Regions from separate parts of the Citrobacter sp. Cm046 genome, predicted to be linked through region 3. Evidence: predicted binding sites of a transcription regulator. Region 3 holds the regulator's gene; each other region holds the start of a gene.
The links. Region 3 encodes PurR, which represses purine synthesis genes. Its sites were predicted from a motif close to CANGCAAACGTTTGCNTG; they were not measured.
Positions count from the first base shown of each region.

Region 1: the regulator PurR is predicted to act here: its motif matches at 1,828-1,845, upstream of gcvT (glycine cleavage system aminomethyltransferase GcvT).
Region 2: the regulator PurR is predicted to act here: its motif matches at 1,883-1,900, upstream of raiA (ribosome-associated translation inhibitor RaiA).
Region 4: the regulator PurR is predicted to act here: its motif matches at 1,717-1,734, upstream of purL (phosphoribosylformylglycinamidine synthase).

Region 1 is NZ_JAOWGP010000040.1:81,155-84,298, reverse strand. Features, by position in the region: gene ubiH (2-octaprenyl-6-methoxyphenyl hydroxylase) at 1-210, shown strand, start outside; gene ubiI (FAD-dependent 2-octaprenylphenol hydroxylase) at 281-1,483, shown strand; gene gcvT (glycine cleavage system aminomethyltransferase GcvT) at 1,936-3,030, shown strand; gene gcvH (glycine cleavage system protein GcvH) at 3,055-3,144, shown strand, end outside.
Region 2 is NZ_JAOWGP010000041.1:178,907-182,050, forward strand. Features, by position in the region: gene pheA (bifunctional chorismate mutase/prephenate dehydratase) at 35-1,195, opposite strand; Phe leader region at 1,218-1,343, opposite strand; gene pheL (pheA operon leader peptide PheL) at 1,295-1,342, opposite strand; gene raiA (ribosome-associated translation inhibitor RaiA) at 1,446-1,784, opposite strand; gene bamD (outer membrane protein assembly factor BamD) at 2,054-2,791, opposite strand; gene rluD (23S rRNA pseudouridine(1911/1915/1917) synthase RluD) at 2,923-3,144, shown strand, end outside.
Region 3 is NZ_JAOWGP010000037.1:10,153-13,296, reverse strand. Features, by position in the region: gene punC (purine nucleoside transporter PunC) at 1-65, opposite strand, end outside; gene punR (DNA-binding transcriptional activator PunR) at 178-1,101, shown strand; gene purR (HTH-type transcriptional repressor PurR) at 1,107-2,132, opposite strand; gene cydH (cytochrome bd-I accessory subunit CydH) at 2,430-2,519, shown strand; gene OGX98_RS08790 (MFS transporter) at 2,697-3,144, shown strand, end outside.
Region 4 is NZ_JAOWGP010000035.1:30,450-33,593, reverse strand. Features, by position in the region: gene purL (phosphoribosylformylglycinamidine synthase) at 1-1,630, opposite strand, end outside; gene mltF (membrane-bound lytic murein transglycosylase MltF) at 1,899-3,144, shown strand, end outside.

The sequences.
Region 1 (3,144 bases), on a different contig from region 3:
GGCGATTATGCGGTGTTGTCACGTTATCAGCGACGTCGTCAGACTGACCGTGAAGCGACGATTGGCGTGACGAATAGCCTGGTGTATCTGTTTGCCAATCGCTGGGCTCCGTTGATCGTTGGGCGTAATGCCGGATTAATGGCGATGGAATTATTTACCCCCGCGCGAGATGCGCTGGCAGAGCGGACCCTGGGGTGGGTTGCGCGTTAATGATGGCCTGTAGACCAGTAGGCCTTATCTGGCCTACGGTATTTGATCGTCCCGTTTTCAGGAGCAAACAGTGCAAAGTGTTGATGTAGCAATTGTTGGTGGCGGCATGGTAGGACTGGCGGTTGCCTGCGGTTTGCAGGGCAGCGGGTTACGCGTTGCAGTGTTAGAACAACATGTTCCACACCCTCTGGCGACGGATGCTCCTCCTCAGCTTCGTGTGTCGGCAATTAATGCTGCCAGCGAAAAACTGCTTACCCGTCTTGGCGTATGGTCAGACATCGTCGCCCGCCGTGCCTGTTGTTATCACGGTATGGAAGTGTGGGATCGAGACAGTTTTGGGCGCATCGAATTTGATGACCAAAGCATGGGGTACAGCCATTTGGGACACATCGTAGAAAATGCGGTGGTCCATTACTCATTGTGGCAAAAGGCACAGCAGTCGGCGGATATTACGCTTATGGCCCCGGCAGAACTGCAGCAGGTGGCATGGGGTGAGAACGATGCTTTTCTGACCCTGAAGGACGGATCGATGCTGACCGCACGCCTGGTGATTGGTGCAGACGGCGCTCACTCCTGGCTGCGTAATAAAGCAGATATCCCGCTGACCTTCTGGGATTACCGGCATCATGCGCTGGTCGCGACTATTCGTACGCAGGAAGCACATGGTGCTGTTGCTCGCCAGGCATTCCATGGTGAGGGAATTCTGGCATTTTTACCGCTCAGTGACCCGCATCTGTGCTCTATTGTCTGGTCACTCTCGCCGCAGGAAGCTGAGCGTATGCAGCAGGCAAGCGTTGAAGAGTTTAACCAGGCGCTGAACATTGCCTTTGATAATCGTCTGGGGTTATGCCAACTCGAAAGCGAACGTCAGACGTTCCCGTTGACGGGGCGCTATGCTCGCCAGTTTGCCGCCCATCGTCTGGCACTGGTTGGCGATGCGGCGCATACCATCCATCCGCTGGCGGGTCAGGGGGTTAATCTTGGCTTTATGGATGCCGCAGAGCTGATTGATGAGCTTAAGCGCCTGCAACGCCAGGGGAAAGACATTGGCCAGCATCTCTACCTGCGTCGTTATGAGCGTAGCCGTAAGCACAGCGCGGCGCTGATGCTTGCTGGTATGCAAGGTTTCCGCGAACTGTTTGCCGGAGAAAACCCGGCGAAGAAACTGCTGCGTGATATTGGTCTGAAACTGGCGGATACCCTCCCTGGCATAAAACCACAACTCCTCCGTCAGGCAATGGGATTAAACGACCTTCCTGAGTGGCTACGTTAACGTCCGAAAGGACAATTTTAAGAGTTTGAGACCCGTCACACTTTCCTCTCCCGGCCTGCGCGCCGGGACACTTATCTCATTTGAAATAATCTAATTCCACACCTTTTTTCGCATTAGTTTTTTTAATATTACTATTTTCTCATAACGCCATTTTTAACATTTTTTCCATATTTAATATGGATTGATGCTGATTATTTCAACATGTTCATATCAATTGCGCTGATTTAATGGCCTTTATGTGGTTTTTTATTCTGATGCAGATCCTGTCATTTTTAGTCATAAGCTAATGTGATGGTTAATTTTGACTTATGGTTTAGCGTCTATTTCGGTGGTAAGTTCAAGGCAAAGAGAACGTTTGCGTCGCAGCCCCCGGAGCGGCTGCGGTGCTGGGTTTCGTGGCGAAGATTTCACCACGAAAGAGTTGGTAGCCCCGCTTATTCAACGAGGAAAAGATGGCTCAACAGACTCCTTTGTACGAACAACACACGCTATGTGGCGCGCGCATGGTTGATTTCCATGGCTGGATGATGCCCCTGCATTATGGTTCTCAGCTCGATGAGCACCATGCTGTCCGCACCGATGCTGGTATGTTTGATGTTTCGCATATGACCATCGTCGATCTGCGCGGAAGCCGCACCCGGGAGTTCTTGCGCTATCTACTGGCAAACGACGTCGCGAAATTGACGAAAACCGGCAAAGCCCTTTATTCCGGTATGCTTAACGCTTCGGGTGGCGTGATAGATGACCTGATCGTCTACTACTTCACTGAAGACTTCTTCCGCCTCGTTGTAAACTCCGCCACCCGCGAAAAAGACCTCTCCTGGATTACCCAACACGCTGAACCTTATGCCATCGACATTACCGTTCGTGACGACCTGTCGATGATTGCGGTGCAAGGGCCAAATGCGCAGGCAAAAGTAGCCACGCTGTTTAATGAAGAACAACGTCATGCGGTAGAGGGCATGAAGCCTTTCTTCGGTGTGCAGACTGGTGACTTGTTTATCGCGACCACTGGTTATACCGGCGAAGCGGGATATGAAATTGCCATGCCGAATGAAAAAGCGGCGGATTTCTGGCGCGCGCTGGTGGAAGCCGGTGTTAAGCCTTGCGGGCTGGGGGCACGTGATACGCTGCGCCTGGAAGCGGGTATGAACCTGTACAGCCAGGAAATGGATGAGAGTGTTTCTCCGCTGGCGGCCAACATGGGCTGGACTATTGCGTGGGAGCCTGCTGACCGTGACTTTATTGGCCGCGAAGCGCTGGAAATGCAACGTGAAAAAGGCCATGAACAGTTGGTTGGCCTGGTGATGACGGAGAAAGGTGTACTGCGTAATGAACTGCCAGTGCGTTTCACTGATGCTCAGGGCAACCTGCAGGAAGGAGTTATCACCAGCGGTACATTCTCTCCAACTCTGGGCTACAGCATCGCGCTGGCGCGCGTTCCAGCAGGTATCGGCGAGACAGCGATAGTGCAGATCCGCAACCGTGAAATGCCGGTAAAAGTGACTAAACCTATTTTTGTGCGTAACGGCAAAGCCGTCGCGTGATTCATCCTTTTTGGAGATTGATTGATGAGCAACGTACCAGCAGAACTGAAATACAGTAAAGAACACGAATGGCTGCGCAAAGAAGCTGATGGCTCTTACACCGTTGGTATCACC
Region 2 (3,144 bases), on a different contig from region 3:
GGATTAGCGTAGCGCTATCCGGCATTGTCACACTTTAGCTCGGATTGACTGGCACTACATTCTCACTTGGATAACAGCCAAGTACTTTCATCGAACGGGTAATTTCCCCCAGCTCCTTCAATGCTTTTTGCATCTCTGGTGATTCCAGATTGGCCTGTATATCGAGATAAAACATCTCTTCCCACGGATTGCCGTGAATCGGGCGTGATTCCAGTTTAGTCATTATCAGATTATGGTTACGCAGCACCAGGAGCGCTTCAACCAGCGCACCAGCCTGCTGACCCGTCGCCATTAGCAGCGTGGTTTTCGCCGGAACCTGGTCGGAAACATTTATTGCCTTGCGTGCCAGCACGACAAAACGGGTAATATTTTGCGACTGATTGGCTTCAATATGTGCGAGGACCTGCAGACCATGCAGTACGCCACCGGCCTCGCTTCCAAGAGCCGCTACGTGTGGTGAGTTGGCCTGCGCGACCTTTTCCATTGCTGCAGAGGTGCTTTCTGTATACTCGATCTTCCAGTGTGGATATCGGTTGAGAAACTTGCTGCACTGCTGGAACGGTTGCGGGTGGCTGTACACGGTTTCAATGCTATTTAGATCCGCAGTACCGGAAACCAGCACACAGTGGTCGATAGTTATCGTCATCTCCCCCACGATAGAAAGGCTGGTATGTTGCAGGAGGTCGTAGACATCGTTGATCGCACCGGAACTGGTGTTTTCAATCGGTACCACAGCGTAGTCGGCTTGCCCGGTTTCTACCTGGTTGAAAATATCGGAAAATTTTGCGCAGCCGCTCTCAATAAACTGCTCAAAGTGGCGTGCAGCATACTGACGTGCTGCAAGGTGAGAATAAGAGCCTTTTGGCCCCAGAAAAGCGACCCGTGCTGAGTGTGGGTTGATCTTGTTCAGATGCTGCTGAAGGAGCGCCTGTTGGGTGAGTACGGAGTCTTCGATGATGAGCTGGAATAGTCGGGTGATGTAGTGTGCGTCGAGGTGATGTGTTTTACCAAGCTGAATCAACCGGTCTAACAGATCACGTTCGCGGTCAATATCGCGTACCGGACGATGAGAAAGCAGCTTAGCTTTGCCGACTTCTACGGCCAGTCCACGTCGCTCAGCCAGCAAAGCCAGTAATTTTTCATCCAGCGTGCTTATCTTCTCTCGCAGCGCCAGTAACGGGTTTTCCGATGTCATAGTGTTGCCTTTCTTGTTATCAATAAAAAAGGCCCCCCGTTGTGGGAGGCCTTATTGTTCGTCTTCGCATTCTTTATCACACGACGAAACGCCTCCCATTCAGGGGAAGGTAAAAAAGAATGCGAAGAAGAACGGGACAAGTTTCATGTAATTTTCCTTTGGCTACGACAGTAAAGTACCTGTACTGTTTTCACCCTGTCAACAAAAAACGCGCCCGAAGGCGCGTTGGCGATACACTCAATGTAAGGGACTACTCTTCTTCTGCTTCGACGAAGTTGGCGTCTTTTACTGAAGTTGTTGCACGACGGGCTTCGCCTTTGTGCTGCACTTTATTGAGCTGCCGTTCCAGCTTGTTGATCAAATCGTTAATTGCGGTGTACATATCTTCGTGTTTTGCGCTGGCGACCAGATGTCCGTTCGGTGTATTGATGGTGGCATCAGCAATGAAACCCTGTGGCTCCTTGGACAGGACGATATGTGGATTAATCAGATGAGTTTGCCATTTATCTAATTTGGCGAGACGGTCTGCGACATGCTGGCGAATTGCCGGAGTAATTTCCATTTGTTTACTGGTAATGTTCATTGTCATAAATTTTACCTCTTGTCTTTCCCGTCTTGGTGATTCCAGCATACCGTTCCTAATGTCAAAATGTGTGATTTAAATCACATTTTTTTGTCGCTTTTTGTCAAGAAAACCTTTTTGTGAGGCACCGCAGGAACAGGTGATTTATTACTTGAGGAATACCTGAAAGCAGGCCATATTTGACTGGATGCGTTGCAGCTAAACCGCTTCAGTTACAGCGTCAACGGATAAAAAAACGGCAGCCCAAAGGCTGCCGTTTTGCATTTACAGATAAATCAGGTGTTGCTGCTGTTGGCGGCAATAATTTTCGCCACTTTTTCGGCCTGTGCATTCATCTGCATCTGGCGATAGGCGTTTTCCATCAACGGTAGAGCATCACGTGTTGCCTGTGTATCCGGGAAATCGCGCAGCATTCCTTCCACTCGGTTCACAACTGCAACCCATGCGCCACGTGCAGTGTAGTATTCAGCAACGGAGTACTCATACTTCGCCAGGCGATCTTTCAGGAAGACCAGTCGTTTGGTGGCATCCGTCGTGTACTGGCTATTCGGATAACCGCGTACCAGTTTGGAAAAGTCATTAAACGCAGCTCGGGCATGCTGAGGATCGCGATCGCTGCGATCGACACCAAAGAATCCTTGCAGTGCGCTATCATCCAACGCCATATTGGTCAGGCCACGCATGTACATGACGTAATCAATGTTAGGATGTGTCGGGTTCAGGCGGATAAAACGATCGATAGCAGCCTGAGCAAGTGGCAGATCGGCGTTTTTGTAGTAGGCGTAGATGAGATCTAATTGCACCTGCTGAGAATACGGTCCAAATGGATAACGGTTATCCAACGCTTCCAATTGCGTTATTGCCTGTTTCCAGTTACCGTCCTGCAGCTTTTGCTGAGCAGTCGCGTAGATTTCATTTGGCGGATTATCGGGCACCTCTTCCTTTGAACCAGAGCAACCCGCCAAAAACAGGCTCAACGTGGCTGCTGCCACCAGATATTTCATGCGCGTCATGACGTTTTGACTTTCCTCAAAATGTTTTACGGGAGATTCTCTGTTCCTGCTCCCGGTTAAGACCAGCTACAATAGCACACTATATTAAACGGCAAAGCCGTAAAACCCAACGTTAAACGAAGAAGCAGTTTATGGCACAACGAGTAGAACTCACCGCAACAGTCTCCGAAAATCAGCTCGGTCAACGCTTAGATCAGGCTTTGGCCGAATTGTTCCCTGATTATTCGCGTTCACGCATAAAAGAATGGATCCTCGATCAGCGCGTGCTGGTAAATGGTCATCTTTGCGATAAACCGAAAGAAAAAGTGTTAGGTGGAGAACGAGTCTCCATCAATGCTGAAATTGATGAAGAA
Region 3 (3,144 bases):
GTTGCCAGAAAGCCGAGCACGCTAAGACCGGCCAGCCAGACTAAAAACCCTTTTCCAGGTTGCATCATCATTTCTCTTTTTAAGCAGTAAAACAGTGTCGCAGAGTGTAGTGAGTGAAATTCTCGCTGTGAAACGCTAATATTTGTTTACTGATTTCAAAATTTTTGTAGGCAGACTATGTGGTCGGAATATTCACTTGAAGTCGTTGATGCGGTTGCGCGTAACGGCAGCTTTAGTTCGGCTGCGCAGGAGTTGCACCGTGTACCTTCGGCGGTAAGCTACACCGTTCGTCAACTGGAGGAGTGGCTTGCAGTTCCGCTTTTCGAGCGACGTCATCGGGATGTGGAACTAACACCCGCAGGGGCGTGGTTTTTAAAAGAAGGTCGGTCTGTTATCAAAAAAATGCAGATCACTCGCCAGCAATGTCAGCAAATCGCCAACGGCTGGCGAGGGCAGCTCGCGATTGCAGTCGATAATATTGTGCGACCGGAACGCACCCGGCAGATGATTGTGGATTTCTATCGTCACTTCGATGATGTGGAACTGCTGGTTTTTCAGGAAGTGTTTAACGGTGTCTGGGATGCGCTATCGGATGGTCGCGTCGAACTGGCGATCGGTGCAACGCAGGCGATTCCGGTGGGGGGACGTTACACGTTTCGTGATATGGGAATGCTGAGCTGGAGTTGCGTGGTGGCGAGCCATCACCCGTTGGCTTCGATTCCCGGGCCATTAAGCGATGACACGTTGCGCAACTGGCCGTCGTTGGTTCGTGAAGATACTTCGCGCACGCTACCGAAACGAATCACATGGCTGCTGGATAACCAAAAACGTGTCGTGGTACCGGACTGGGAATCCTCTGCTACCTGTTTATCGGCTGGGCTATGTGTGGGCATGGTGCCAACACATTTTGCTAAACCGTGGATCGATAGCGGTAAGTGGGTTGCTTTGCAGCTGGAAAACCCTTTTCCTGATGCCGCATGTTGTCTGACCTGGCAGCAAAATGATACGTCGCCAGCACTGCTCTGGTTGCTGGACTACCTGGGAGATAGCGAAACGCTGAATAAAGAGTGGCTACGGGAGCCGGAACAGGCTCCCGTATAACAGGTTTAACGACGGTAATCGCGGAATGGGCCGTCGGCAACGGAGCGACGCTCCACCAGTCGAGGGTGGACCTCAATAGATTGCGACTCTTCGCGCTTGTTTACGATACGGTCTAACAGCATATTGAAGGCAGTCTCACCTAACGAATCTTTCGGCTGGTGAATCGTGGTCAACGCTGGCGTGAAGAAGCGGGCGTTGCGCACGTTGTCATAACCGATCAACGACACATCCTGCGGTACACGCAAACCCATCTCGTCAGCGGCGCAAAGAGCACCCATCGCCATGATATCGCCACCGCAGAAGACGGCAGTCGGACGATGCGACTGGGAGAGGATTTGCTGCATGGCGCGATATCCGGATTCTGGTTCAAAATCGCCCTGTACGATCCAGTTTTCAGGTACTTTAATCAGCGCTTCTTCCATCGCTTTCATAAATCCTGCCAGGCGTCCGGCGCCGGTGTTGCGCTCCATAGGGCCTGGGATCACGCCAATCTCGCGGTGGCCGCGTTCTACCAGATATCGACCCGCCATATAACCGCCTTCGAAAGCGTTATCAATGACCGTGTCGGTAAAGTCGGCTTTCGCTTCGCCCCAGTCCATGACGACCATCGGAATATGGCGATACTCTTCGAGCATGGAAAGCAGTGATTCCGGATACTCAGAACACATTACCAGTAAGCCATCGACGCGCTTTTGCGCCATCATTGAGAGATATGCCTGCTGCTTTTCGAGGCTATTCCATGCGTTACCCAGAATCAGCGTGTAGCCTTTCTGGAAACAATTTTTCTCAACGGCTTCGATAATTTCCGCGAAATAGGCGGCTTCGCTGCTGGTCGCCAACAAGCCGATCGACTTGGTGTGATTCACCTTCAGGCTGCGCGCAACTGCGCTGGGAGAGTAGTGCAACTCTTTAATGGCTGCCCAGACTGCATTACGCGTTTCTTCCGCGACAAAGCGCGTCTTGTTAATTACATGTGATACGGTTGTAGTGGAAACGTTTGCTCGCTTCGCTACATCTTTAATTGTTGCCATTACATCTCACTCCAGACCATATCCTAAGCTCCTGAGAATACTCCAGGTAAACGTTTGCCTTTACACACCCTTAACGCAACGTCAGAGTTGCGGCACGCCGGGAAAACGACACGGAACGTCAGGAAGGGGTCAATGGCCGGTACGCTAATCAAGTAAGCGTGGAATTTTGTCTGATCTTAACGAAAAGGGGAAGAGTTAAAAGCATTTATCAATATAAATCGTGAGAGATTTTTGCGTTCAAGTATGCAAAAATGCGCAATATCACTTTTTGTGTGGGAATAAAAAGGAGAAAACTTGATGAGCACCGATCTGAAATTTTCGTTAGTCACCACCATTATTGTTCTGGGCCTGATTGTAGCAAGTGGTTTGACCGCAGCACTGCATTGATTTACTCCGAGGGAGAGCAATCTCCCTCATCCCTTCAGCACGTTTTTCCCGTTCTATTATTTGCGAATTTGCAAAAGTCTTTTGCAAATTTGTTAACTTTATTATTTTTGCGATCAATGTCATGCTTTTGGCTCTTATTACGTGTCGTGCCACGGCTCGACGTTATGGAGTCGAAGTATGAAAATAAATTATCCGTTACTGGCACTGGCGATTGGTGCGTTCGGTATTGGCACGACCGAATTTTCTCCTATGGGATTATTACCCGTCATTGCCCGGGGTGTGGATGTCTCGATTCCTGCTGCCGGAATGTTAATCAGCGCATATGCGGTTGGCGTGATGGTGGGTGCTCCGTTGATGACATTGTTGCTTTCTCATCGTGCGCGCCGTAATGCGCTTATTTTTCTGATGGCGATATTTACACTGGGTAATGTGCTTTCGGCAATTGCACCGGATTACACCACTCTCATGCTTTCACGTATTTTGACCAGTCTTAATCACGGCGCTTTTTTTGGCCTTGGTTCTGTTGTGGCGGCGAGCGTGGTGCCAAAACACAAGCAGGCCAGCGCGGTTGCTACCATGTTTATGGGCCTAACGATCGCCAATATTGGCGGTGTCCCTGCGGCAA
Region 4 (3,144 bases), on a different contig from region 3:
ACCAGATTTCCAGCGGGCTCATGCCCGGCTCATCGCTGAGGATATCACGCAGTTCAAACTTACCACCGCGCCCGCCGTCGCTGACCAGCTCAGGCATAGCATTAGACAGTCCGCCTGCCCCCACATCGTGGATAAACAGAATCGGGTTGGCATCGCCCATCTGCCAGCAACGGTCAATAACCTCCTGGCAACGACGTTCCATTTCCGGATTGTCACGTTGCACGGAAGCAAAATCGAGATCGGCGTCGGACTGGCCGGAAGCCATCGAAGAGGCCGCACCGCCGCCAAGACCGATGTTCATTGCCGGGCCTCCGAGGACGATCAGTTTCGCACCCACGACGATCTCACCTTTCTGTACGTGATCGGCGCGGATATTACCGATCCCACCGGCCAGCATGATTGGCTTGTGGTAACCGCGCAGCTCTTCGCCGTTGTGGCTGTTAACTTTTTCTTCGTAGGTACGGAAGTAACCGGTCAGCGCCGGACGACCAAATTCATTGTTAAACGCCGCGCCCCCCAGAGGACCATCGGTCATGATATCCAGCGCGGTAACAATACGTTCTGGTTTACCGAAATCTTCTTCCCACGGCTGTTCAAAGCCAGGAATTCGCAGGTTGGAGACGGAAAAACCAACCAGGCCCGCTTTCGGCTTTGCGCCGCGTCCGGTTGCGCCTTCATCACGAATTTCGCCACCGGAACCGGTCGCCGCGCCCGGCCATGGCGAGATCGCCGTCGGGTGGTTGTGAGTTTCTACTTTCATCAGGATATGTGCCGGCTCCTGATGGAAGTCATAGCGACCCGTTTGATGGTCGGCAAAGTAGCGGCCCACTTCAGAACCTTCCATCACCGCCGCGTTGTCTTTATAAGCAGACAGCACGTGATCCGGTGTGGTTTCGAAGGTGTTTTTAATCATCTTGAACAGCGACTTCGGCTGTTGTTTTCCGTCGATAACCCAGTCGGCGTTAAAAATTTTATGACGGCAGTGCTCAGAGTTGGCCTGCGCAAACATATACAATTCGATGTCGTTCGGATTGCGTCCCAGTTTGGTAAACGCATCCTGCAGATAATCAATTTCGTCGTCCGCCAGCGCCAGACCCAGGCGCAGGTTAGCGTCAATTAGCGCCTGGCGGCCTTGACCCAGCAGATCGACACTAGAAACCGGTGCCGGCTGGTGATGCACAAACAGTTTTTCTGCTTCGTCCAGCGAAGAGAATACCGTTTCCATCATGCGATCATGCAGTACGGCAGCAACGTCCTGCCACTCTTCAGCAGTCAGCGTAGAGGCTTCAACATAATAGGCGACGCCACGTTCCAGACGGCTAATCTGCTGCAGGCCGCAGTTGTGGGCAATATCAGTCGCTTTAGAAGACCAGGGGGAGATGGTGCCAGGGCGAGGCGTTACCAGCAGCAGTTTGCCCTCAGGGACATGGCTGCGAAGAACAGGACCATACTTCAACAGGCGTGCAAGTTGCGCATGCTCATCCTCGTTTAACGGGGCATTCAGGTCAGCAAAATGGACATACTCGGCGTAAATATTGTGGACCTGAAGATTGGCCGCCTGAAAACGCGCCAGCAGTTTGTTAATACGGAATGCAGACAGTGCAGGCGAACCACGCAGAATTTCCATCATAAGTCTCTCGTCTTCGAAGCGCCTGAGGCGCTTATAAGTGTGCGCAAGGGGGGAAACGGGCGTCATTATAAAGAATCTACCGCGGAGACGAAACCGTTTGCGTCGAAATAAAATCACGACTTTCTCTTATCATCAAATGCGGTCAGTTTTCTGAATAAGTTGCCAACTGGCGCAAGTTTAAGCAAAATGCCGCTCATTAATGACTACTTCACTTCTTAATCAATATCACAGCAGGCTAAGATTACGCACGATTCAGAGAATTAACTAATTGAAAAAATTAAAGATTAATTATCTGTTCATCGGCATATTGACGCTGCTGCTGGCAGCGGCCCTCTGGCCATCTATCCCCTGGTTCGGTAAAGCCGACAATCGTATCGCCGCGATTCAAGCTCGGGGAGAATTGCGCGTCAGTACAATCGACTCGCCTTTAACGCACTCCACCCTTAACGGGAAAACCTTTGGTCTGGATTATGAGCTGACCCAACAGTTCGCCAGCTATTTAGGGGTGAAGTTAAAAGTCACTGTACGTCAGAATATCAGCCAACTTTTTGACGACCTGGATAACGGCGATGCCGATCTGTTAGCCGCAGGCCTGGTCTATAACAGCGAACGCGTTAAAAACTACCAGCCGGGTCCGACTTACTATTCGGTTTCGCAGCAACTGGTGTATCGGGTCGGAAAATATCGCCCTCGCACCCTTGCCAGCGTGAATGAAAATCAGCTGACTATCGCCCCCGGACATGTCGTGGTGAATGATTTGCAGCAGCTGAAAGCGAAAAAATTTCCCGAACTGAGCTGGAAGATCGATGACAAAAAAGGAACGACAGAACTGCTTGATGATGTCATCTCCGGTAAGCTCGACTATACCATTGCCGATTCAGTCGCTATCAGCCTGTACCAACGCGTGCACCCGGAGCTTGCCGTGGCGCTGGATGTTTCAGACGAACAGCCAGTAACCTGGTTTAGTCCTCTGGATGACGACAACACACTCTCCGCTGCCCTGCTGGATTTCTTTAACACCATTAATGAAGACGGTTCACTGGCGCGACTGGAAGAAAAGTATCTCGGACATGGCGATGATTTCGATTATGTCGATACCCGCACTTTTTTACGCGCTGTAGATAGCGTACTGCCGGATCTCAAACCATTGTTTGAAAAATATGCACAAGAGATAGACTGGCGGCTGCTGGCGGCTATTTCCTATCAGGAATCCCATTGGGATGCGCAGGCTACTTCCCCGACCGGCGTACGTGGCCTGATGATGTTAACCAAAAATACCGCCCAAAGCCTGGGGCTGACCGACCGGACCGACGCTGAACAGAGCATCAGCGGTGGAGCGCGTTATCTACAGGACATGATGAGTAAAGTGCCGGATACCGTACCGGAAGGAGAGCGCATCTGGTTTGCGCTTGCCGCATATAATATGGGATATGCACATATGCTGGATGCCCGGGCCTTAACGGTTAAAACCAAAGGCAACCCGGACAGCTGGGCCGATGTGAAGCAACGCCTGC